Regions from separate parts of the Rhodobacter sp. 4.3.4 genome, predicted to be linked through region 1. Evidence: riboswitches for the same ligand, from Rfam matches in the RefSeq annotation. Region 1 holds a riboswitch; each other region holds the start of a gene.
What was found. A riboswitch is a leader RNA that binds a small molecule or an ion and turns the genes downstream of it on or off. The one in region 1 is predicted to bind cobalamin.

Region 1 (7,058 bases):
GCGGTCGCTGAAAATGGGCGTCGATGGCCATCGCAGCGATATCGTGATGCTCAAGGCGGCGAAGGCGCTGGCGGCATGGGCCGGGCGCGACGCGGTGACGCCGGCCGATCTTGACGACGCGGCAAAGCTTGCGCTGGCGCATCGCATGCGGCGCCGTCCGTTCGAAGAGATCATGGGCCGACCGACCGCCGATCTGTCGTCCTGAGCCGCCGTTCCAGCCGATCCTGCCCGCCATCGAAGGGAAATCCCGTGCCTGCTTCCCCCCGCACCATCGTGATCATCGATGCCACCTCCGGTTCCTTGCCGATCCTCGCCCGCGCGGTCGCGGACCTTGCGCCTGCGGAGGCGGCGCAGATCAAGGTGATCGCCCGCGCCTCGAGCGATCTTTTCGACGAGAAGCGGATCGCCGCGATCGCGGATCTGGTGCGGGGCGCGGATGCGCTGATCCTGCTGCCGCATGGCGGCCCCGAGTCGATCCCCGGTGCCGACCGGCTGGCGGCGGCGGCGGCGGGGCGGCTGATCCATGTGCAGGCGGGCGCGATGTCGCCCGACGAGGTCGACATGGCGCGCAGGCTTGGCACGGATGTCGGCTCTGACGCCCATGCGCTGCGCTCGGATTACCTGTCGCGCGGCGGCGCGGCCAATCTGCGCGGGCTGCTGTTGACGGTCGCGCGGCAGACCGGGGCGGAACTTCCCGCGCCGCCGCCGCCCGAGACCCTGCCGATCGAGGGCATCCATCACCCGCAATGGACGGGCGGGCTGCGCGACCGCGACGGCTATCTGGACTGGGCGCGGGCGCGCGCGGCCCCGGGGGCGCCGGTGATCGGGATGTGGTTTGCCAACTATTCCTGGGTCAACGGCGATCTGGCCGTCTTCGACGCGCTGATCGCCGAGATCGAGGCGCAGGGCGGCGTGCCGCTTGCGGTCTTTCACAACCGCTTCCGCGATGCCGACCTTGGCAACATGTCGGTGGCAGAGGTGGCCGAGACCTTCTTTCGCAAGGACGGACAGACGCTGATCGAGGTGCTGTTGTCGCCGCAAAGCTTTTCGCTGGCCGTGGGCGGCCCCGGCTCCGAGACCGTCCTGCCGGGGCTTGACGTGCCGGTGCTGCAGCTGATCCAGACCTACAGCCCGCGGGCCGACTGGGAGGACACGCTGCAGGCGGTGTCGCCGATGGATGTCTCGACCAGCGTGGCGCAGCCCGAATTCGACGGCGTGATCATCGGCACCGTCGTCGGCACCCGCGACGAAACCGGCATCGACCCCGCCACCGGCGCCCGTCTGATGCTGCGCACGCCGGTTCCCGAGCGTTGCGCCCATGTGGTGCGATGGGCAATGATGTGGGCGCGGTTGCGCCGCACGCCCCCGGCCGAGCGCAAGGTGGCGATCATCTTCCATCAGTATCCGCCGCGCAACGACCGGCTTGGCTGCGCCTCGGGCCTTGATTCCTTCGAAAGCATCAAGATCCTGCTGGAGCGCATGGCGCAGGAGGGATACCGCATCGACCGCAGCTTCGACAGCGGCGAGGCCATGGCCTTCGAGATGCTCGACCGTCTGACCAGCGACCGGCGCTACCTCACGCCGAAACAGATGGCGGCGCGGGCCGTTGGCGGGATCGCGGATGCCACCGCCGCCCGCTGGCATGCCGAGCGCGGACCGAAGATGCAGGCCGAGATGGACACGAAATGGGGCCCCTGCCCCGGCGTCACCTTCCACCATGACGGCAAGCTTCTGGTCGGGGGCATCGTGAACGGCAACGTCTTTCTGGGCGTGCAGCCGCCGCGCGCCCGGATGGAGGAGGAAGACCAGCCGACGCTGCAGCCCGACGGCCAGCAGATCCACGATCCCTATCTGCCCGCCACGCACCATTACCTGGGCTATTACCGCTGGCTGCGCGAGGAGTTCGGCGCCCATGCGGTGATCCATGTCGGCACCCATGGCACGCTGGAATGGCTGCCCGGCAAAAGCCTTGGCCTGTCGCGCGAATGCTACCCGGACGCAGCCATCTCCGACATTCCCCATCTTTACCCCTATATCATCAACAACCCGGGCGAGGGCACGCAGGCAAAGCGGCGGTCCTATTGCGTGATCCTCGACCACATGATCCCGCCGCAGACCAACGCCGGAAAGACCGAGACCTTCCAGCAGATCGAGGATCTTCTCGAAGCGGCCTATCATGCCCGGCAGGAAGATCCGGGCAAGGTTGCGGTGATTGTCGACAAGCTCTGGGGGCTGACCGCGCAGGCGCATCTGGACGCCGATATCGGCATGACGCGCGATGCGGCCGAGGCCGATCCGGTCGCCTACATGAACAAGCTGCACGGCTATATCGAGACGGTCGATGTGACCAGCATCAACGACGGGCTGCACATCCTGGGGCAGGTGCCGCCGGCCGGGCGGTTCAACGAAACCATGGTGCATCTGACGCGGCTTCCGAACGGCGATGCGGGATCGCTGTGGGATGCAGTGGCCGCCGCACGCGGCTTTGACGGCGAGGATCTGCGCGATCATCCGGGCGATCTGGTGGCGGCGCTGGGCAAGACCAAGGGACAGGTGCTGTCACAGATCCTGACCGATTGCCGCGCCGCCTTCGACGCGCTCGACGCGACCGGCTGGGAGGATGCCGCGATCGCGGCCGAGGTCGAAAGCCGCTTTGGCGGTTCGCCGCGCGTGGCCGAGGCGATGCGCTTCGTGCGCGACGGCGTCCGCCCGAAGCTGCGCCTGATCACCGACGAGATCGACAACACATTGCACGGTCTTGCGGGCGGTTTCGTGCCGCCCGGCGGCTCTGGCAGCCCGACGCGCGGCCGCATCGACATCCTGCCCACGGGGCGCAATTTCTATTCCGTCGATCCCTTCAAGATCCCGACGCCCGAGGCCTGGGAGGTCGGCGTGCGGCAGGCCGAGGCGCTGGTCGCGCGCTACCTTGCCGACGAGGGCCGGGTGCCACGTCAGGTCGGCATCGTGCTGTGGGGCATGCCGACGATGAGCACGCGCGGCGATGACGTGGCGCAGATCCTTTACATGATGGGCGTCCGCCCGGTCTGGGATGCGCGCAGCGGCCGGGTCCGCGGCCTTGAGGTGATCGCGCAGTCCGACCGCAGCTGGCCGCGCATCGACGTGACCGTGCGCACCTCGGGCTTTTTCCGCGACGCCTTCCCCAACCTGATGGAGACCCTCGATCAGGCGGCGCGCATGGTCGCGGCGCTGGACGAACCGGCCGACCTCAACCCGCTGGCCCATAACGTCGCCATCGACCGGGCCGAGCTGATCGCCGCGGGCCTGACGCCGGAAGAGGCCGACAAGCGTGCCGCCTTCCGCATCTATTCGGACAAGCCGGGCACCTATGGCAGCGGGGTCGACGAGCTGATCGACAGCGGCAAGTGGCAGACCCCCGACGACCTGGGCGAGATGTACATGTCCTGGGGCGGCTATGCCTATGGCGCGGGCACCTACGGCGAGGCACGGCAGGACATGTTCCGCAAGCGCATGACCGGGCTTGATCTGACGGTGAAGAACGAGGGCACGCGCGAATATGACATCTTCAGCTGCACCGATTTCAACGCCTATCAGGGCGGCATGAACGCGGCGGTGAAGGCGGTGACCGGCCGACATGTCCGCAGCTACACCGGCGATTCCAACGACCCGCGGCAGCCCCGCATCCGCGCGACCGACGAGGAGGGGCGCTTCATCTTTCGCACCCGCGTGCTCAATCCGAAATGGATCGAGGGCATGAAGCGGCACGGCTACAAGGGCGCGGGCGACCTCTCGCGGCTGGTCGACATCGTCTATCACTGGGACGCCTCGAGCGGCATTCTGGACGATTGGCAATATGAGGAGCTGGCAAAGACCTATGCCTTCGATCCGGCGATGCAGGCGTTTTTCAAGCGCCACAATCCCTATGCGCTGCAAAACATTGCCGAACGGCTGCTCGAGGCGATTTCCCGCGGCCTTTGGGAGAACCCCGGTGCGGCCAAGGATAGTCTGGAGGCGCTGCTGCTTGATGTCGAAGGCTCGGTCGAGGATTGCCTTCTGACGGGGATGACGACGGGCACGGCCCAGGACTAGCGCCCCCCGCGCCGCGGCCGCGCCCTGCGACATTCGGTCAATCCATATATTGACAGCCGTCACATAATGCCCGCAATATGATGTTGCTTCGGTTCTTTCGATTCCGGTCGAAAGCTAAGAGGGAAGTCGGTGCAATGCCGACGCTGCCCCCGCAACTGTAAGCGGCGAGCCAGACCGATCATGCCACTGGGGCGATCCCCGGGAAGGCCGGCGAGGTGTTGACCCGTGAGCCAGGAGACCTGCCGCAGCCACAAGGACACCACGAACGGAGGGTTCGCGGGCTGTGGTCAGGGCGGGTCTTCCCGTCCGGTTCTGCCCGTGCCTTCCGACATGCGAAAGGGCAGACATGAGCATCGTCGTCTATTCGAAACCGGCCTGCGTGCAATGCACGGCGACCACCCGTGCCCTTGACGCGCAGGGGATCGCCTATGACCTGATCGACCTCACCGCGGATGCGGCCGCGCTCATGCGGGTGCAGGAAATGGGCTATCGGCAGGCGCCGGTGGTGGTGGCGGGCGATCTGCACTGGGCGGGTTTTCGCCCGGACATGATCGGCCGTCTGGCCTGATCCATGGCGGGGCTCGTCTATTATTCTTCGGCCTCGGGCAATACTGCACGCTTCATCGAAAAGCTCGGCCTGCCCGCGTGGCGCATCCCCCGTGATCGCAGCGCGCCGATGCCCGACCCGAAGCGGCCCTATGTGCTGATCGCCCCGACCTATGCCGACGGGGAGGGCCGGGGCAGCGTGGCGCCGCAGGTGATCCGCTTTCTCAACGATCCGCAGCGTCGCGGCCTGATCCGCGGCGTGATCGGCGCGGGCAATCGCAACTTCGGCACCTATTATGCCCATGCTGCAGATGTCATTTCCGCCAAATGCAACGTCCCGGTGCTTTATCGTTTCGAGCTTGCCGGAACCGCAACCGATATCGAACGCACCCGCGCGGGGCTGGAAAAATTCTGGAGCACCGAATGCTTGACGCCGTGAAACCCGATCTCGATTACCACGCGCTGAACGCGATGCTGAACCTTTACGACGCCGAGGGACGCATCCGCTTCGAGGCCGACCGGATGGCCGCGCGCGCCTATTTCCTTCAGCATGTGAACCAGAACACCGTGTTCTTTCATAGCCTTGACGAAAAGCTGGGCTATCTGCTCGACGAAGGCTATTACGAGCCTGCGGTGCTGTCCCGGTATTCGAAGGACTTCCTGCACCGGATCTGGGACACGGCCTATGCGCACAAGTTCCGTTTCCCGACCTTTCTGGGCGCGTTCAAATACTACACCTCCTATACGCTCAAGACCCGCGACGGGCAGCGCTATCTTGAGCGGTTCGAGGACCGCGTGGTGATGGTGGCGCTGACGCTTGCGCGCGGCGACGAGGCGCTGGCGCTGGCGCTGATGGAAGAGATGATCTCGGGCCGCTTTCAGCCCGCCACCCCCACCTTCCTCAACGCGGGCAAGGCGCAGCGGGGCGAGCTGATCTCGTGCTTTCTTCTGCGCATCGAAGACAACATGGAGAGCATCGGCCGGTCGATCAACTCTGCCTTGCAGCTCTCCAAGCGCGGCGGCGGGGTGGCGCTTTTGCTCAGCAACCTGCGCGAGGCGGGCGCGCCGATCAAGGGGATCGAGAACCAGTCCTCGGGCGTCATCCCCGTGATGAAGCTGCTCGAGGATTCCTTTTCCTATGCCAATCAGCTCGGCGCGCGTCAGGGCGCGGGGGCGGTCTATCTGCACGCCCATCATCCCGATATCCTGCGCTTTCTGGATACCAAGCGCGAGAATGCCGACGAGAAGACCCGCATCAAGACGCTCAGCCTTGGCGTGGTGATCCCCGACATCACCTTCGAGCTCGCCAAGCGCAACGAGGAGATGTATCTCTTTTCGCCGCATGACATCGCGCGGGTTCATGGCGTGCCGTTCTCGGAGATCTCGATCACCGAGAAATATGCCGAACTGGTGGACGACAAGCGCATCCGCAAGCGCAAGATCAATGCGCGCGCGTTCTTCCAGACGCTGGCGGAAATCCAGTTCGAGAGCGGCTATCCCTATATCCTGTTCGAAGACACGGTGAACCGCGCCCATCCGGTGGCCGGGCGGGTCAACATGTCGAACCTCTGCTCGGAAATCCTGCAGGTCAACGAAGCCTCCGCCTATACCGAGGATCTTGGCTATGCCCATGTCGGCATGGATATTTCCTGCAATCTGGGCAGCCTGAACATCGCCGCGACGCTGGATGGCGCATCCTTCGGCGCCACGGTGGAAACGGCGATCCGCGCGCTCACCGCGGTCAGCGAGATGTCGGCGATCGAGGCCGTGCCCTCGATCCGGCGCGGCAATGACGCCGCTCATGCGGTCGGGCTCGGACAGATGAACCTGCACGGGTTCCTGGCGCGCGAGCGCATCCCCTATGGCAGCCCCGAAGCGATCGAATTCACCTCGGTCTATTTCGCCGCCGTGGCCTATCATTGCCTGCGCGCCTCGAACGCGCTGGCCCGCGAACGCGGCCAGAGGTTTGCCGGCTTCGAGGATTCATCCTATGCCGATGGCACCTTTTTCGAGAAATATACCAGCCGCGACTGGCTGCCCCGAAGCCCGCGGGTGCAGGCGCTTTTCGCCAACCATCCGCTGCCCGGCCGCGCCGACTGGGAGGCGCTGCGCGAGGCGGTGCGCATCGACGGGCTTTACAACCGCTATCTGCAGGCGGTCCCCCCGACCGGCTCGATCAGCTACATCAACCATGCCACCGCCTCGATCCATCCGATCGTCTCGAAGATCGAGATCCGCAAGGAGGGCAAGATCGGTCGCGTCTACTACCCCGCCCCCTACATGACGAACGACAATCTGGACTTCTATCGTGATGCCTACGAGATCGGCCCGCAGGCGATCATCGACACCTATGCGGCGGCCACCCTATGGCGTGGAGTACGATCCCTCCTGGCGCAATCAGGCGGGCGCGGCCAAAACGAAACGAACTGGCAAGGTGCTGAACG
Region 2 (7,058 bases), 620 kb from region 1:
AGCGGCGGCCAGTTCGACATCATGGGTGGAAAAGACCAGCGTCATGCCCGCGGCGCGCAGCCCGCGCAGCAGGGTCAGAAGCTGCTCGGTCCCCGCCAGATCAAGCCCGGCGGTGGGTTCATCGAGCAACAGCACCTCGGGGCGCATCGCCACCGCGCCCGCAATCGCCACCCGCCGCTTCTGCCCGCCCGAAAGCATGTGGGTCGGCCGGTCGCGCAGATCGGAAATCGACAGCGCCGCAAGCGCTTCTTCAACCCGGGCGCGGGCCTCGGCTTCGGACAGACCCATGTTCAGCGGCCCGAAAGAGACATCCTCGAAAACCGTCGCGGCAAACAGCTGGTCATCGGCATCCTGCAGCACCAGACCGACGCGGCGGCGCCAGTCGGTCAGATCCTTGCGCGAATGGCCGGTGGCGGTGCCGCCCAGCAGAACCCGGCCCGATTGCGGGCGCAACGTGCCGTTCAGATGCAAAAGCAGCGTCGATTTCCCGGCGCCATTCGGGCCAAGGATGGCCAGGCTTTCGCCCTGCGGCACGGCAAGCGACAGATCATCAAGCGCTTTCACGCCGCCCGGGAAAACGTAGGTCAGGGCCTCGGCGGCCAGGATCGGGGTCACAGCAACACTCCGGCCGCAAGGATCGCGGCTTGCAGGGTCAGGATCAGGCCGAGCACAAGGGGCGAGGCCGCGGGCCGGGTGGAGAGGACGCGCATCTCGCCCTGCCAGTTGCGCGCGCCAAGCCCGGTTTCCAGACGCCGGGCGCGGGCCAGCGCGCGCGGCAAAAGCGCCGCGATCACCTGCGCACTCGACCGCAGCCAGCGCCGCCGGGTGGCATGGCCGAGGCGGGCGCGCTGCGCGGTGGTCATCGCCGCGGCTTCCTCGGCCAGAATGAAAACAAAGCGATAGGTCAAAAGCGCGATCTCGATGAGTTCTGCCGGCACGCGCCAGCGACGCAGACCGGAGAGCAGATCGGCGGCGGGCGTGGTGGTGGCCAGGAAAAGAAGGCAGCAGGTCGCGGCCGTGGCGCGCATCACCAGGGCGGCGGCCTTGGCCGGGCCGTCCGGGGCAAGCGCGATGCCCTCCGGTCCGATCTGGAGCAGAAGCACCGCCGCCCCGGTGGTCAGAAACCCCAGCGGCAGCACTGCGACCGAGGCCCAGAAGCGCAAAGGCACCCGGGCGCCCAGAAAGGTGAAGGCCAGGATCGCGCCCGTGACCAGAACCGCCCCGGGAAAGGGCGGCACGGTCACGGCCAAAGCCAGAAACCCAAGACCGATCAGGCTTTTCTCGGCCAGCGGGCGGTTGCGCCAGCGGCCTTGCGCGGCGACCCGATCGATCGAGGCGAGGCTCATTCTGCGGGGACGGACCGGGCGGCGGGGGCGTTTTCCTCGCGGGCCTTGGTGGCGCCCTGACGGCGCCCGATCACCAGCCCCACGACAAAGGCGCCAAGCGCCGCCTGCAGCGCGAAGAACAGGCTTTCAACCTCGCCGCTCGGCGGCTCCCAAAGCGGATCGGCCCAGGGGGCAAAGCCCGGCACGGTCGCCTCGATCAGCTCGGCCGCCTGCCCGTCGGCGCCGCCGAATTCGCCGCCCATCAGAAGCGGCACCACCACCAGCGCCACGGTTCCGGCCAGCAGCCACAAAGTCCGTTTGCTGCTCATCAGCGTGCCTCCCCGGCCAGAATGCGCAATTTGTCCTTGTCATCGACCTTGCCCGCCAGGGCATCGACGACGATCACGGTCAGGAAGCCCTCGGCAATCGCCAGCGGGATCTGCGTCAGCGCGAAGACCGAGCCGAATTTCACCGCCGCGCCCATGAAGCCAGAGGCCGGATCGGGGTAAGCCAGCGCCAGCTGCAGCGAGGTGGTCACATAGGTCGCCAGATCGCCCAGGAACGCGGCCAGAAACACCGCCACCGCCATCGAGGCCCCGGCCTTGCCCGCCAGTTTATAGACGCCAAAGGCCACCCAGGGCCCGACGATTGCCATGGAAAAGGCGTTGGCGCCCAGCGTCGTCAGACCGCCATGGGCAAGCAGAAGCGCCTGAAACAGCAGCACGATCACCCCAAGCACCGCCATGACCGAGGGGCCGAAGACAACCGCGCCCAGCCCGGTGCCGGTCGGGTGCGAACACGAGCCGGTGACGGAGGGGATTTTCAGCGCCGAGAGCACGAAGGCAAAGGCCCCCGCGGCGGCAAGGGTCATCCGGGCCTCAGGACGCTCGGCGACGATCTTGCGGATCTTCACCGCGCCCGCGACGACGAAGGGGGCGGCGGCAAGGGACCAGCCAATGGCATGGGTGACGGGCAGATAGCCCTCCATGATATGCATGCGAACAACTCCACATCGAACGCGCCGCTTTCGGATTGACCGGAGACACCCCGCCCCGGGAAGGCTTGCGACGCCAGAGCGATGGCAGGTCTCCTGACTTGCGGTTCGATCAACTCGGGTCACCTTCCCGGCCAGTCTCCCCGGTGGATCGGGGGGGCCAGTGGCATTCGACCGTCGTCTCGCCGCTCACAGTTGCGGGGGCAGCCACGGATTAGGCCCCTGATGGGTAATCCTCACCGTGTTCCCTATTAATCCCGTCCAGTTGGGAACCATCGCCCGTTGGAGTAGCCCCGCGACGGGGCGAGGTCAAGGCCGGGAAGCGTCACGCCTTGGGCGCATTGCGACGCAGCAGGTAGATATCCATCACCCAGCCATGGCGGGCGCGCAGATCGGCCCGGGCCTGCAGGATCTGCGCCGTGACCTCGGCCAGCGGCCCTGAAATCAGCACCTCCTCGGGCATGGCCACACAGGCGCCCCAGAAGATCGTCAGCCCGTCGGGCGGCAGGCTCTGGAAGGAACACTCGCCATCGAGCATCGCAACGACCGTATCGGTGCCCGCGGGCCAGCCGTGGTCACGCAATTGCCGCCCCGTCGTGATCATCACCGGGGCGCCGATCTCGTTCAGGGGGATCGCATGGGCGGCACACAGCGCCTGGATCGCGGTGATGCCGGGGATGACCCTTGTGGTCAGATCAAGGCGGGATTTGAGGCGTTCCGCGATGCGCAAGGTGCTGTCGTAAAGCGAGGGATCGCCCCAGACCAGCAGCGCCACCCGACCGCCAAGCCCCGGAACATGCGCGGAGATCTCCGCCAGCCAGGCCTCGGCGATGGCATCGTGCCAGTCGTCCACGCCCTTGCGATAGGAAGGGTTCGACGCATCGCGCACGGGCAGCGCGAACTCGACCACTTTCGTTGCCGGGTTGGTCAGATGCGCGGCGCAGATCTGACGGCGCAGCCCGGCCAGATCGGATTTGTCCGCGCCCTTGAGCGGGATCAGGATCAGATCGGCGGCATTCATCGCATCGACCGCCTGCCCGGTGATGTGGCGCGGATTGCCGGTGCCAATGCCGATCAGGGAAAGCTCGATCATCTCAGGCCTCCGGCGCGTAAAGCGGACCATAAAGAATGAGCGCGGGCTTGTCGGAGCGTTCGGCGGCAAGGCGTGCCGCCAGCTCCGCGACGGTCGAACGGGTCACGCTTTGCTCGGGATGGCCCACGGCTTCCGCCAGCAGCGCGGGCGTGTCGGGGGCCAGCCCATGCGCGATCAGATCGGCAGCCAGCTTCGGGAAGGTGCGCTTGCCCATGAAAACCACGGTCGTCGCGCCCTTGTCGGCCAAAGCCGCCCAGTTCAGCCCCTCGGGCAGATCGCCCGTCACATCGGCGCCGGTGACGAATTGCACCCGCCGCGCGGTCAGACGGCGGGTCAGCGGCAGCCCGGCCGCGGCGGCGGCAGCGCAGGCCGAGGGCACGCCGGGGATGATCTCATAGGGGATGCCCGCGCCGGTCAGCGCGTCCAGCTCCTCCTCGAGCCGCCCGAAGAGCCCCGAATCCCCCGACTTCAGCCGCACCACCCGCAGACCGGTCAGCGCGTGATCGACGAGCAGCCGGTTCACATGATCCTGCTTCGGCGAGGGCCGCCCGGCCCGCTTGCCGACCGCGATGAGTTCGGCCCCCGGGCGCGCATGACCAAGGATCGGCCCGGCGGAAAGATCGTCAAACAGCACCACATCGGCTTTGGCCAGCCGGTCGGCGGCTTTCAGCGTCAACAGCTCGGGATCGCCGGGCCCCGAGGAAACGAAGGAGACAAAGCCGCTCATTCTGTGCCCTCCGGGAAGCGCGGATGGGTGCCCAAGGGGCGGTAGCGGCGGTCGTAATCGCCCGCGTAAAGGCGGCTTTCGTCGAAATCCTCGGTCGCAAGCGACCGGCCCACAAGGATCAGCGCCGTGCGCTCCAGCTCGGCGCCAAGGCTGGTCTGCAGCGTGGCCAGCGTCGCGCGCACCACCCGCTGATCGGGCCAGCTCGCGCGCCAGACGATGGCAACAGGGCAATCGGCGCCGTAATGCGGCACCAGCTTTTGCACAACCTCGTCAAGCACATGCACCGAGAGGTGAATGGCCAGAACCGCGCCGGTGCGGGCGAAATTCTCCAGCGTCTCCCCCTCGGGCATGGCCGAGGCCCGCCCCGAGGTGCGGGTCAGAATGACCGATTGCGCCACCCCGGGAAGCGTCAGTTCCGCCCCCAAAGTCGCGGCGGCGGCGGCGAAGGACGGCACGCCGGGGGTCACATCATAGGGAATGTTCAAGGCGCGCAACCGGCGCAGCTGCTCGCCCATCGCCGACCAGATCGACAGATCGCCCGAATGCAGCCGGGCGACATCCTGCCCCGCGGCATGGGCCTCGGCGATCGTGTCGATGATCGCATCAAGGCTCATCGGCGCGGTGTTGACGATCTTGGCGCCGGGCGGGCAATGCGCCAGCAGCGCCTCGGGCACAAGGCTTCCGGCATACAGGCAAACCGGACAGGACGCGATCAGATCACGGCCCCGGATCGTGATCAGATCCGCCGCCCCCGGCCCCGCGCCGATGAAATGCACCGTCATTCGTCCTCTCCCTCCGCCACGGCAAGGGCCACCCCGCCGATCACCTGTCGGGGCAGCACGAGCCGCGCCCCCTTGCCTGCTGCGACCAGCGCCGCCGCCTCTGCCACCGATCCGGTGCCCTTGCGCGCCAGCACAAGGTCCGAGCGCGTGGGGGTCGCCACCCCCGCCACATCGACGCCGATCACCCGAAAGCCCGGACAGGCGGCGGCAAGCTCATGTGCTTTTTCGCGCGCGGTGGCAAGGGCATCCACGCGCCCCGCAGCCAAAAGCGCCTGCGCAAAGGCGGCGGGCGCGGTGCCCTTGCGAAATCCAAGCCCCGCGACAATCACCGCCGCCCGCTCCATTGCAGCTGCGGACGGCTGGGCGCCCAGCCGCGCATCCGGCCCAGCGGCTGCGCCTCGGCAAGGTCGATGCGCCAAAGCTGACCGCCATGACGGGCGTGCAGATCGGCAAGCAGGGTTTCGGAGTCAAGCGTCACCGCATTGGCGACGATCCGGGTGCCGGGGGCGAGCAACTCCCACAGCCGGTCGAACAGCGCCCGCGACCCGCCACCGCCGATGAAGACGGCCTGCGGTGCGGGCAGATCCGCCAGCGCCTCGGGGGCCGTGCCATGAACCGCCCGCATCCGCGGGGAAAGCCCGTAAGTGTCTATATTCTTGCGGATATTCTCGATCCTGTCGGGGCGCGGCTCGATCGTGATCGCGCGTCCGCCCGCCAGACACCATTCGACCGAGACGGAACCCGACCCGCCGCCGATGTCCCACAGCAATTCGCCGCGCCGCGGCGCCAGCGCGGCCAGCGTCAAAGCCCGCATCGGCGCCTTGGTGATCTGCCCGTCATGGGCAAAGGCGCTCTCGCTCCGCCCCGGCACCTGCGAAAGCCCGGCGCCGGGGGCCAGATCCGCACCATCGAGCGCCACCGTGACCGGCGCGGAAACATCCGTCAAATCATAGTCTTGCGCGGCAATGCTGCGCAGCATTTCGGCCGGACCGCCCAGCCGCTCCGCCACGCCCATCCGCACCGCGCCAAAACCGTTAGCGACCAGCCAGCCCGCCAGATCGGCCACGGCGGCGGCGTCGCGCAGCGTCACGATGGCCCGGGTGCCGCGGCCCAGCACCGGCAGCAACCGGCCAAAAGGCGCGGCATGCAGACCCAGCGCGGTGACCTCCTCGGCCCGCCAGCCCAGCCGCGCGCAAAGATGCGACACCACCCCGGGCGCCGGAAAGGCCCGCCAGTCATCGGGGGAAAGCCGCTCCGCCAGCATCGAGCCCGCGCCGAACCAGAACGGATCGCCCGAGGCCAGAACCACCGTCGCCCGGCCGCGGCAGGCCAGAACCGGCGCGATATCAAACGGAACGGGCCAGGCCCGCCCGCGGCTGCCCGCCGCCGCAAGCTCCAGATGCCGCGGCCCGCCAAAGATCACCTCGGCCTTTTCCAGCGCCTGACGGCTTGCCAAAGGCAGCCCATCAAGGCCATCTTCGCCCAGACCCACGATGCTCAACCACGGATCAGACATGACACGCCTCCTTGTGCTTGGCGGCACCACCGAAGCCAGCCGCCTGGCGAAAACCCTTGCAGATCAGAGCTTTGAGGCGGTCTTTTCCTATGCGGGCCGGACCGGTGCGCCCGTCACCCAGCCGCTGCCCACGCGCATCGGCGGCTTTGGCGGCGTGGCGGGGCTGGTCGATTACCTGACGCGCGAGGGCGTGACCCATGTGATCGACGCCACCCACCCCTTTGCCGCGCAGATGAGCAGCAATGCCGTCGCGGCCTGTGCGCAGACCGGCGTGGCCCTTTGCGCCTTTGAACGCGCGCCCTGGACGGCGCAGGAGGGCGACCGCTGGACCCATGTGCCCGATCTGGCCGCCGCCGTCGCCGCCCTGCCGCAAGCCCCCGCGCGGGTCTTCCTTGCCATTGGCAAACAGCATCTGGACGCGTTTTCCGCCGCACCGCAGCATCACTATTTGCTGCGGCTGGTCGATCCGCCCGAAGCACCGCTGCCCCTGCCCGATGCGCGCGCGGTGATCGCCCGCGGCCCCTTTACGCTTCAAGGGGATAGCGAATTGCTGCGCAGCGAAGCCATCACCCATATCGTCGCCAAGAATGCCGGGGGCGCGGGGGCCGAGGCGAAACTGAT
Region 3 (7,058 bases), 940 kb from region 1:
ACCTGGTGACGCATGCGCTTTACGCGCAGCCGCCGATGATGGTCGATCCGGTCGGCACGGCGAAGAAACTGGCGAAGATCTTCCCCGATCTGGATGCCACGCGCCTCGCCGCCGATTTCACCGGCCCGCGCAAATTTGTCTGGATCAAGAAGAAGATCTCGCCCGAGCAGCTGCAGCAGGTGCATGACATCGGCGAGCCGGGGTTGCTGTTCGGCCCGCGCGAGATGCGGCTTTACCCGAACGGGCGGCTGGCGGCGCATGTGCTGGGCGGCGCGCGCTTTGGCAACGAGGGCGTGGACAGCGCCGAGATCATCGGCACGGCGGGGGTGGAAAAGGCCTTTGACGGCTGGCTGCGCGATCCGGCCAACAATGGTGCGCCGCTCAAGCTCTCGATCGATCTGACGGTGCAGCAGGCGGTCGAGGAGATCCTCGCCGGCGGCATGAAGCTGATGAATGCCAAGGGCGCCACCGCGGTGCTGATGGATGTGCATTCGGGCGAGATCGTCGCGCTGGCCTCCTTGCCCGATTTCGACCCGAACGACCGCCCGGCGCCGCTGGCGAAGGGCGATGCGTCGGACAGCCCGCTTTTCAACCGGGCGGTGCAGGGGGTCTACGAACTCGGCTCCACCTTCAAGATCTTTGCCGTGGCGCAGGCGCTGGAACTGGGGCTGGTAAGCCCGACGACGATGCTCGACACCAAGTCGCCGATGGTCTGGGGCCGCTTCCGCATCCGCGATTTCCACAATTACGGCCCGGCGCTCTCGATCACCGATATCGTCGTCGAAAGTTCGAACGTCGGCACGGCGCGGATCGCGCTTCTGATCGGCGGGCAGCGACAAAAGGCCTTCCTTGAAAGCCTGGGCTTTCTGGCGCCGACCCCGGTCGAGCTGTCCGAGGCGCCCTCGGGGCGGCCGATCGTGCCGGGGAAATGGTCCGATATCACCACGATGACGGTGGGCTATGGCCACGGGCTGGCGGCCTCGCCGCTGCATCTGGCGGCGGCCTATGCGACGATCGCCAATGGCGGCTACAGGGTCAAGCCGACGCTGGTGCATGCGCCTGCGCGCGAACGCGGGCCGCAGGTGATGTCGACCGAGGCGGCGCGCAAGTCGCTGGCGATGATGCGCGCGGTGGTGACGCGCGGCACCGCCAGCTTCGCCGATGTGAAGGGCTATGAGGTCGCGGGCAAGACCGGCACCGCCGACAAGGTGAAGCCGGGCGGCGGCTATTACGACAACAAGGTGATTGCCACCTTCGCCTCGGCCTTTCCGGCCTCGGACCCGAAATATGTGCTGGTGCTGACGCTTGACGAGCCCTCGTCCTTTGCCGCGAACCAGACCCGGCGCACGGCGGGCTGGACCGCCGTGCCGGTCGCGGCCGAGGTGATCCGCCGCATCGCGCCGATCCTTGGCCTGCGCCCGGCCGACAGCGTGCCCGATGTGCTGGACGGGATCCAGCTGGTGAAGGCCGCGAAGGGGCATTGAGGGCGGAGCGGGGCGCTGCCCCGCACCCCGGCGTATTTGCACCAGGAAAAACACCGCAGAGAACAAAGGGCCGGGGCGCAAGCTCCGGCCCTTTGCTTTGGCGGGCTTGCGGGGCGGGGCGTCCCGAGGTATTTGGGTTATAATATAACGTAACTCAGATGGACGGCCATGACCCTTTCCCCCACTGATCCCCGCCTTCCGGTCACCGTGCTTTCGGGCTTTCTGGGCGCGGGCAAGACCACGCTTTTGAACCATGTGCTGAACAACCGCGCCGGGCGTCGCGTCGCGGTGATCGTCAACGACATGTCCGAGGTGAACATCGACGCCGATCTGATCCGCGAGGGCACCGAATTGAACCGCGCCGAAGAGGCGCTGGTGGAAATGACCAACGGCTGCATCTGCTGCACGCTGCGCGATGATCTGCTCAAGGGCGTGCGGGCCCTGGCCGAGGCGGGGCGGTTCGATTACCTGCTGATCGAGGGGACGGGGGTGGCCGAGCCCTTGCCCGTCGCCACCACTTTCGATTTCCGCGACGAGCGGGGCGAGAGCCTGTCCGACATCGCGCGGCTTGACTGCATGGTGACGGTGGTCGACACGATCAACCTGACGAAGGACTTCGCCTCGAGCGATTTTCTGGCCGATCGCGGCGAGACGGCGGGGGCGGAGGACAGCCGGACGCTGGTGACCCTGCTGACCGAGCAGATCGAATTCGCCGATGTGGTGGTGCTGAACAAGGTGACGGATGCCGGGCCGGAAAAGCTGCGCGTCGCGCGGCAGATCGTCAAGGCGCTGAACCCCGATGCGCGGCTGATCGAGACCGATTTCGGCCAGGTTCCGGCCGAGGCGATCTTTGACACCGGGCTGTTCGATTTCGCCCGCGCCGCCGAGCATCCGCTTTGGGCGAAAGAGCTTTACGGTTTCGCCAACCACACCCCCGAGACCGAGGAATACGGGATTTCAAGCTTCGTCTACCACGCCCGCGCGCCCTTTGATTCGGGCAAGATCGAGGCGGCTCTGGGCGGCGCGCTTCCCGGCGTGATCCGCGCCAAGGGGCATTTCTGGCTGGCGACGCGGCCCGATTGGGCGGTCGAATTCAGCCTGGCGGGGGCCTCGGCCAATGTCACGCCGCTGGGGCGCTGGTGGGCCTCGGTCCCGCCCGAGCGGCTGCCGAGCCACCCCGATGCGCAGCGCGAGATTGCGCGGCACTGGGCCGAGCCCTGGGGCGACCGGCGTCAGGAGATCGTCTTCATCGGCGTCGATCTGGACCGCGAGGCGATCTGCGCGCGGCTGAATGCGGCGCTGGTTCCGGCCGCGGATTTCACCCCCGAGGTCTGGGCCGATCTGCCCGATCCTTTCCCGCGCTGGGGGCAGGGGGCATGAGGCGCAACCTGACGACACCGCTGCGCCGCCGGTTGCGGGCCGATCCGATGGCGGCCTTCGACCGGCTGCCCGCGCCCGCACGGGCCTGGGCGCATCAGGCGGTGCTGCCCTGGTCGGCGGCCTCGGTGGCGCGGATCTGGGCGCGGGCGCTGGCAGAGACCGGCTCGCCGCAGGCGGCGCTTGACCGGCTGCATCTGGCCGAGGCGCGGACGCTGGCGCGCGAGCCGTCGCTCAGCGCGAAAACTTGACGGAAATGGAAAAGGCGTAGCTCGGCTTTGCCAGCTCTGCCGGGGCGGCGGGGAAACGCCCCGCCTTCTGCACCGCCGCCAGCGCCGCCGCATCGAGCGCCGGATGGCCCGAGGAGCGGTTCACCGCGGCCGAAATCAGCGCGCCGTCGCGGCCGACCCGCAGCGCCAGCCCGACCGAGCCCGAAGCCCGTCCCGCCGCGGCGGGATAGCTCTTGCGCCGCTCGATCCGGGTGCGGATCGTCGCGCCCCATTTCGCAAGCTGGCTTTTCACCGTGCCCGCCGCGACCGTCGCCTGCGCATCCGTCCCGCCCGTGCCCGCCTGCGCGCCTGCGCCCGATCCCGCCGCGCGCGCGGCGGCGCGGCTTTCGCTTTGCGCGGGCGCGGGTTTTGCCTGTTTCGGCTTTTCCGCCCGCCGCTCGGGTTTCGGTTTTGGCGGCGGCGGTTTCGGCTTGTCTTCCGCGACTTTCGGCGGCGTGATCTTCGGCAGCTCGGGCGGCAAAAGCACCGGATCGGGCAGCCGGACTTCGGGAATGTCGATCACCGGCGCGGTCAGCGGCAATGTCATCGCCGGCTCGGGCAGCTGGATCTGCGGCGTCAGATCGACGAAGGTCGCGGCGATCGCCTCGAGCGTGTCGAGATCCTCGCCGCCCGCCCCCGCCGCCACCAGCGCCGCGGGCGCGGCCTCGGTCTGCGACAGCACGGAAACCGCGACCGCATGCAGCGCCAGCGAGAGCGCCAGCCCCCACAAAAGCGCCCGGCCCGGCGCCTCGGGCGGATCGGCAAGCGCCAGGCTCATGGCGCGGCCTCCTCCAGACCGACAAGGCCGATCTTCAGATAGCCGCCCGCGCGCAGCTGGTTCAAAAGCCCCATCATCTCGCCGTAAGGCACGGATTTGTCAGCCGAAACGAAGATCCGCGTGTCCAGCTTGCCCGCCGTCGCCTCGGCCAGCCTTGCGGGCAGATCGGTGGCGCTGACCGGATCGCGGCCCAGCATCAGCCCCTTTTCCGCGTTCAGGCTCAGCACAACCGGGTCCGCCGGGCGCGGCTGCGGCTGCCCCGAGGCGACGGGCAGATCGACCGGCACATCAACGGTCGAGAGCGGCGCCGCCACCATGAAGATGATCAGCAGCACCAGCATCACATCGATGAAGGGGGTGATGTTGATCTGCGCCTCGGGGGCGAGGTCGTCGCCGTCGGAGAGCCGGACCGCCATTATTCCGCCACCAGATGCAGGGGGGTGACGCTGGCGGGCGCCCGCCGCGCCCGGTCCAGATCGCGCGAGAGCGTGCGTTCGACCAGCGCCGCCGCATCGGTCAGCGCGGCGCGGTAGCCGCCGACGGCGCGGGTCAGGTGGTTGTAAAGCAGCACGGCGGGGATCGCCGCGACCAGGCCAAGCGCGGTGGCCATCAGCGCCTCGGCGATGCCCGGCGCGACGACGGCAAGGCTGGAAGACCCGCTTTCCGCGATGCCGACAAAGGCGTTCATGATCCCCCAGACGGTGCCGAACAGCCCGACGAAGGGCGCGGTCGAGCCGATCGACCCCACCGCCGTCACCCCCGATTGCATCGCCCGCGCCGCCCCGGCCTCGATCCGGGCCAGATCGATCGCGACACGCTCCTTGATGCCGCCATCGGGCAGCCCTTCGGAGGCGCGGATTTCCGCGCTTGCCGCCGCCTGCATCCGCGCCAGAATCCCGCCGCTGAGCGTCGCGCCCAGCGTGCCGCGCGCCGCCAGCGCCCGGTAATCGCGCGAAAGACGGCGGCGCGACAGCGTCAGCTGCACCAGCTTGCCCGCCCAGATCGCCCAGGCCAGCACCGAGGCCGCAAGCAGCCCCAGCATCACGCCCTGCACCAGAATATCGGCATGGGCGAACATCGCCAGCGGGGTCAGCGCCTCGGCGGCGGCGGCGGCGCGCAGGGACTCGGCCAGCGAGGAAAGCCCGACACGGTCGAGAAACAGGATCAGCGCGTCATTGGCAGGCGCGGGCATGACGGGATGCATGACTGGGTTCATGTCGGGGGGCATGGCAGACCTCGGGGACGTTCAGGGCGGGACAGGAGCGGCTGGCGGAGGGCTGGCTTTGTCCCCTCCTGCGCTTGCTGAGTGAAATTGTCAAGTAATGGGCGGCCGCAAGGGCCGGGCCATCTCCGGCTTTGCCCCGGCGCGGCGGGTCGCAGGCGGGGGCGGGGCGGCGACGGGCTGGACGGCAAAGAAAGGCGCAGGACGAAAGCGGCATCGGCGAACCTTGGTCGGCCGGGCGAAACCGCCCGGAAGGTGGGATGTCGCGGAAGGCCGGGGCTTTCCGCGGACGGCGGGCCACCTCTGCGGAACGGGCCGCTTCCGCGGCGCCCCTCGCGCCCCGGAAAGGGTGAGTGTCCAAGCAGGTCTCCTGGCTCGCGGGTCTTGGCTTCGCCGGCCTTCCCGGGCAGCGCCCAGTGGCATGTCGACGTTGCTCGCCGCTCACAGTTGCGGGGGCAGCCGCGGTCTGGGCGCAAGCGCCGTTCCGCGTTCCCTTTCAATCCGGCCCGCGGGCCGGAACTTGGACGGCGTCAGCCAAATCCAATTCGCCCGCCGCGTCAAGCCGGAACTGCGGCTTGCGGTTGTGGGCGCTGCGCTGCGGCTCAGCCGCGGGGAAGGGGGGGCGTGCGCAGGATGCAGGGGATGCGGAAATGCGCGGGGCTGGTCGGGCCGCCCTCGATCAGCGCGAAGACCTTGGCAATCATCCCGTCCACGTCCTGCTCGATCATGCCAACATTGTCAGGCAGTTGCGCGGCGAAAGCGTCATAGTCGAAACAGCCGTAACGCATCCGCCCGGCATGATCGGGCACGGCGCGGTTGAGCCAGCCCACCACCCCTTCAAGGCTGATCGTCGAGTTCACGAACAGCCCCGGCGGCAGCGCCCCCGCCCGCGCGTCGAGCGCCCGCTCGGCCTTGTCGGGCGAATAGCCGCAGGCCAGGATCGCCTCTTCGGGCAGGGGGATGGCGCGTTCGGCATGGGCGGCGCGAAAGCCGCCGATCCGCTCGGCGGTGTTGTGATCGCCCGCCCGCCCGCCGATGAAGAGAAGCGGCCCGGCATAGCCCAGATCGTCGCGGCAGCGGTCGAGGATCAGATGCGTCAGCGTCTTCGCCCCGGCAAAGTTGTCCGAGGTGACCGAGGCCGCCTTCGATCCCGGCAGATCGAGGTTGACCACCCGCACCCCGGCCGCGGCGCACAGATCGGCGATCCGGTCCGGGTCGGTCGCCCCATTCGCCACCAGACAATCGACCTGATAGGACAAAAGCGCCCGCGCCGCCTCGAATTCCAGCGCCGGGTCGCGCTGCGTGCAGGTCATCACCGGAAACATCCCATGCGCGCGGGCCACTGCCTCGAAGCGCTCGGCCATGGCGCCGAAATAGCGGTTGTCATATTTCGGCACGATCATGCCGACGATGTTCGAACGCTCCCGCCGCAGCAGGCTGGCCTGATAATTCACCGCATAGCCCAGCTCGCCCGCCAGCGCGGTGATCCGCTCCGCCAGCTTTTCGCTGATCCGCCGCTTCTTCCACGAGCCGTTCAGCACCGCGCTGACCGCGCTGGGCGAGGTCCCCGCCCGTTCGGCCAGGTCATAGATCGTCGGGCGCTTGCGGCCGGGGCCAGAGGTGTCGGTCATGCTTTTCCGTCGGTTGTCATCTTCGATCTTGACGTGAATCGAAACCGGATGCAATTCTGCTTCATCGATTGAGCAAGCTTGCGCAACCGATGCAGCATAAGGGCGGAGGCGTGGAGGCGGCGCAACCGGGGCGTGTCGGCGTGGCTGGACGGGGTTTGCAGGCCCGGTCGGGCGGCGGCGGAACCCGGGCCAAGACCGGGCCGGGGCCTTGCGGATCATCCAGAGGAGGAGACCAGGATGAACAAGACGATTTCGCTGGCGGGGGCTTCGGTTCTTGTCGCAGCTTTCCTTGGCGCC

Region 2: it holds a riboswitch for cobalamin, as region 1 does, so the genes downstream of both, AC4PTB_RS07580 (energy-coupling factor ABC transporter permease) here and nrdH (glutaredoxin-like protein NrdH) in region 1, are expected to answer to the same signal.
Region 3: it holds a riboswitch for cobalamin, as region 1 does, so the genes downstream of both, exbB (tonB-system energizer ExbB) here and nrdH (glutaredoxin-like protein NrdH) in region 1, are expected to answer to the same signal.

Annotation. Positions count from the first base shown of each region.
Region 1 is NZ_CM178967.1:2,178,899-2,185,956, forward strand. It holds gene AC4PTB_RS10555 (magnesium chelatase ATPase subunit I) at 1-205, shown strand, start outside; gene cobN (cobaltochelatase subunit CobN) at 250-4,068, shown strand; cobalamin riboswitch at 4,141-4,329, shown strand; gene nrdH (glutaredoxin-like protein NrdH) at 4,415-4,636, shown strand; gene nrdI (class Ib ribonucleoside-diphosphate reductase assembly flavoprotein NrdI) at 4,640-5,053, shown strand; gene nrdE (class 1b ribonucleoside-diphosphate reductase subunit alpha) at 5,038-7,058, shown strand, end outside.
Region 2 is NZ_CM178967.1:1,559,016-1,566,073, reverse strand. It holds gene AC4PTB_RS07595 (energy-coupling factor ABC transporter ATP-binding protein) at 1-615, opposite strand, end outside; gene cbiQ (cobalt ECF transporter T component CbiQ) at 612-1,346, opposite strand; gene AC4PTB_RS07585 (energy-coupling factor ABC transporter substrate-binding protein) at 1,343-1,654, opposite strand; gene AC4PTB_RS07580 (energy-coupling factor ABC transporter permease) at 1,654-2,322, opposite strand; cobalamin riboswitch at 2,389-2,611, opposite strand; gene cobF (precorrin-6A synthase (deacetylating)) at 2,645-3,412, opposite strand; gene cobA (uroporphyrinogen-III C-methyltransferase) at 3,414-4,139, opposite strand; gene cobM (precorrin-4 C(11)-methyltransferase) at 4,136-4,921, opposite strand; gene AC4PTB_RS07560 (cobalamin biosynthesis protein) at 4,918-5,265, opposite strand; gene cbiE (precorrin-6y C5,15-methyltransferase (decarboxylating) subunit CbiE) at 5,247-6,437, opposite strand; gene AC4PTB_RS07550 (cobalt-precorrin-6A reductase) at 6,436-7,058, shown strand, end outside.
Region 3 is NZ_CM178967.1:1,239,038-1,246,095, forward strand. It holds gene AC4PTB_RS05960 (peptidoglycan D,D-transpeptidase FtsI family protein) at 1-1,484, shown strand, start outside; gene AC4PTB_RS05965 (GTP-binding protein) at 1,653-2,864, shown strand; gene AC4PTB_RS05970 (DUF6525 family protein) at 2,861-3,112, shown strand; gene AC4PTB_RS05975 (energy transducer TonB family protein) at 3,096-3,908, opposite strand; gene exbD (TonB system transport protein ExbD) at 3,905-4,324, opposite strand; gene exbB (tonB-system energizer ExbB) at 4,324-5,112, opposite strand; cobalamin riboswitch at 5,474-5,669, opposite strand; gene AC4PTB_RS05990 (substrate-binding domain-containing protein) at 5,733-6,761, opposite strand; gene AC4PTB_RS05995 (ABC transporter substrate-binding protein) at 6,999-7,058, shown strand, end outside.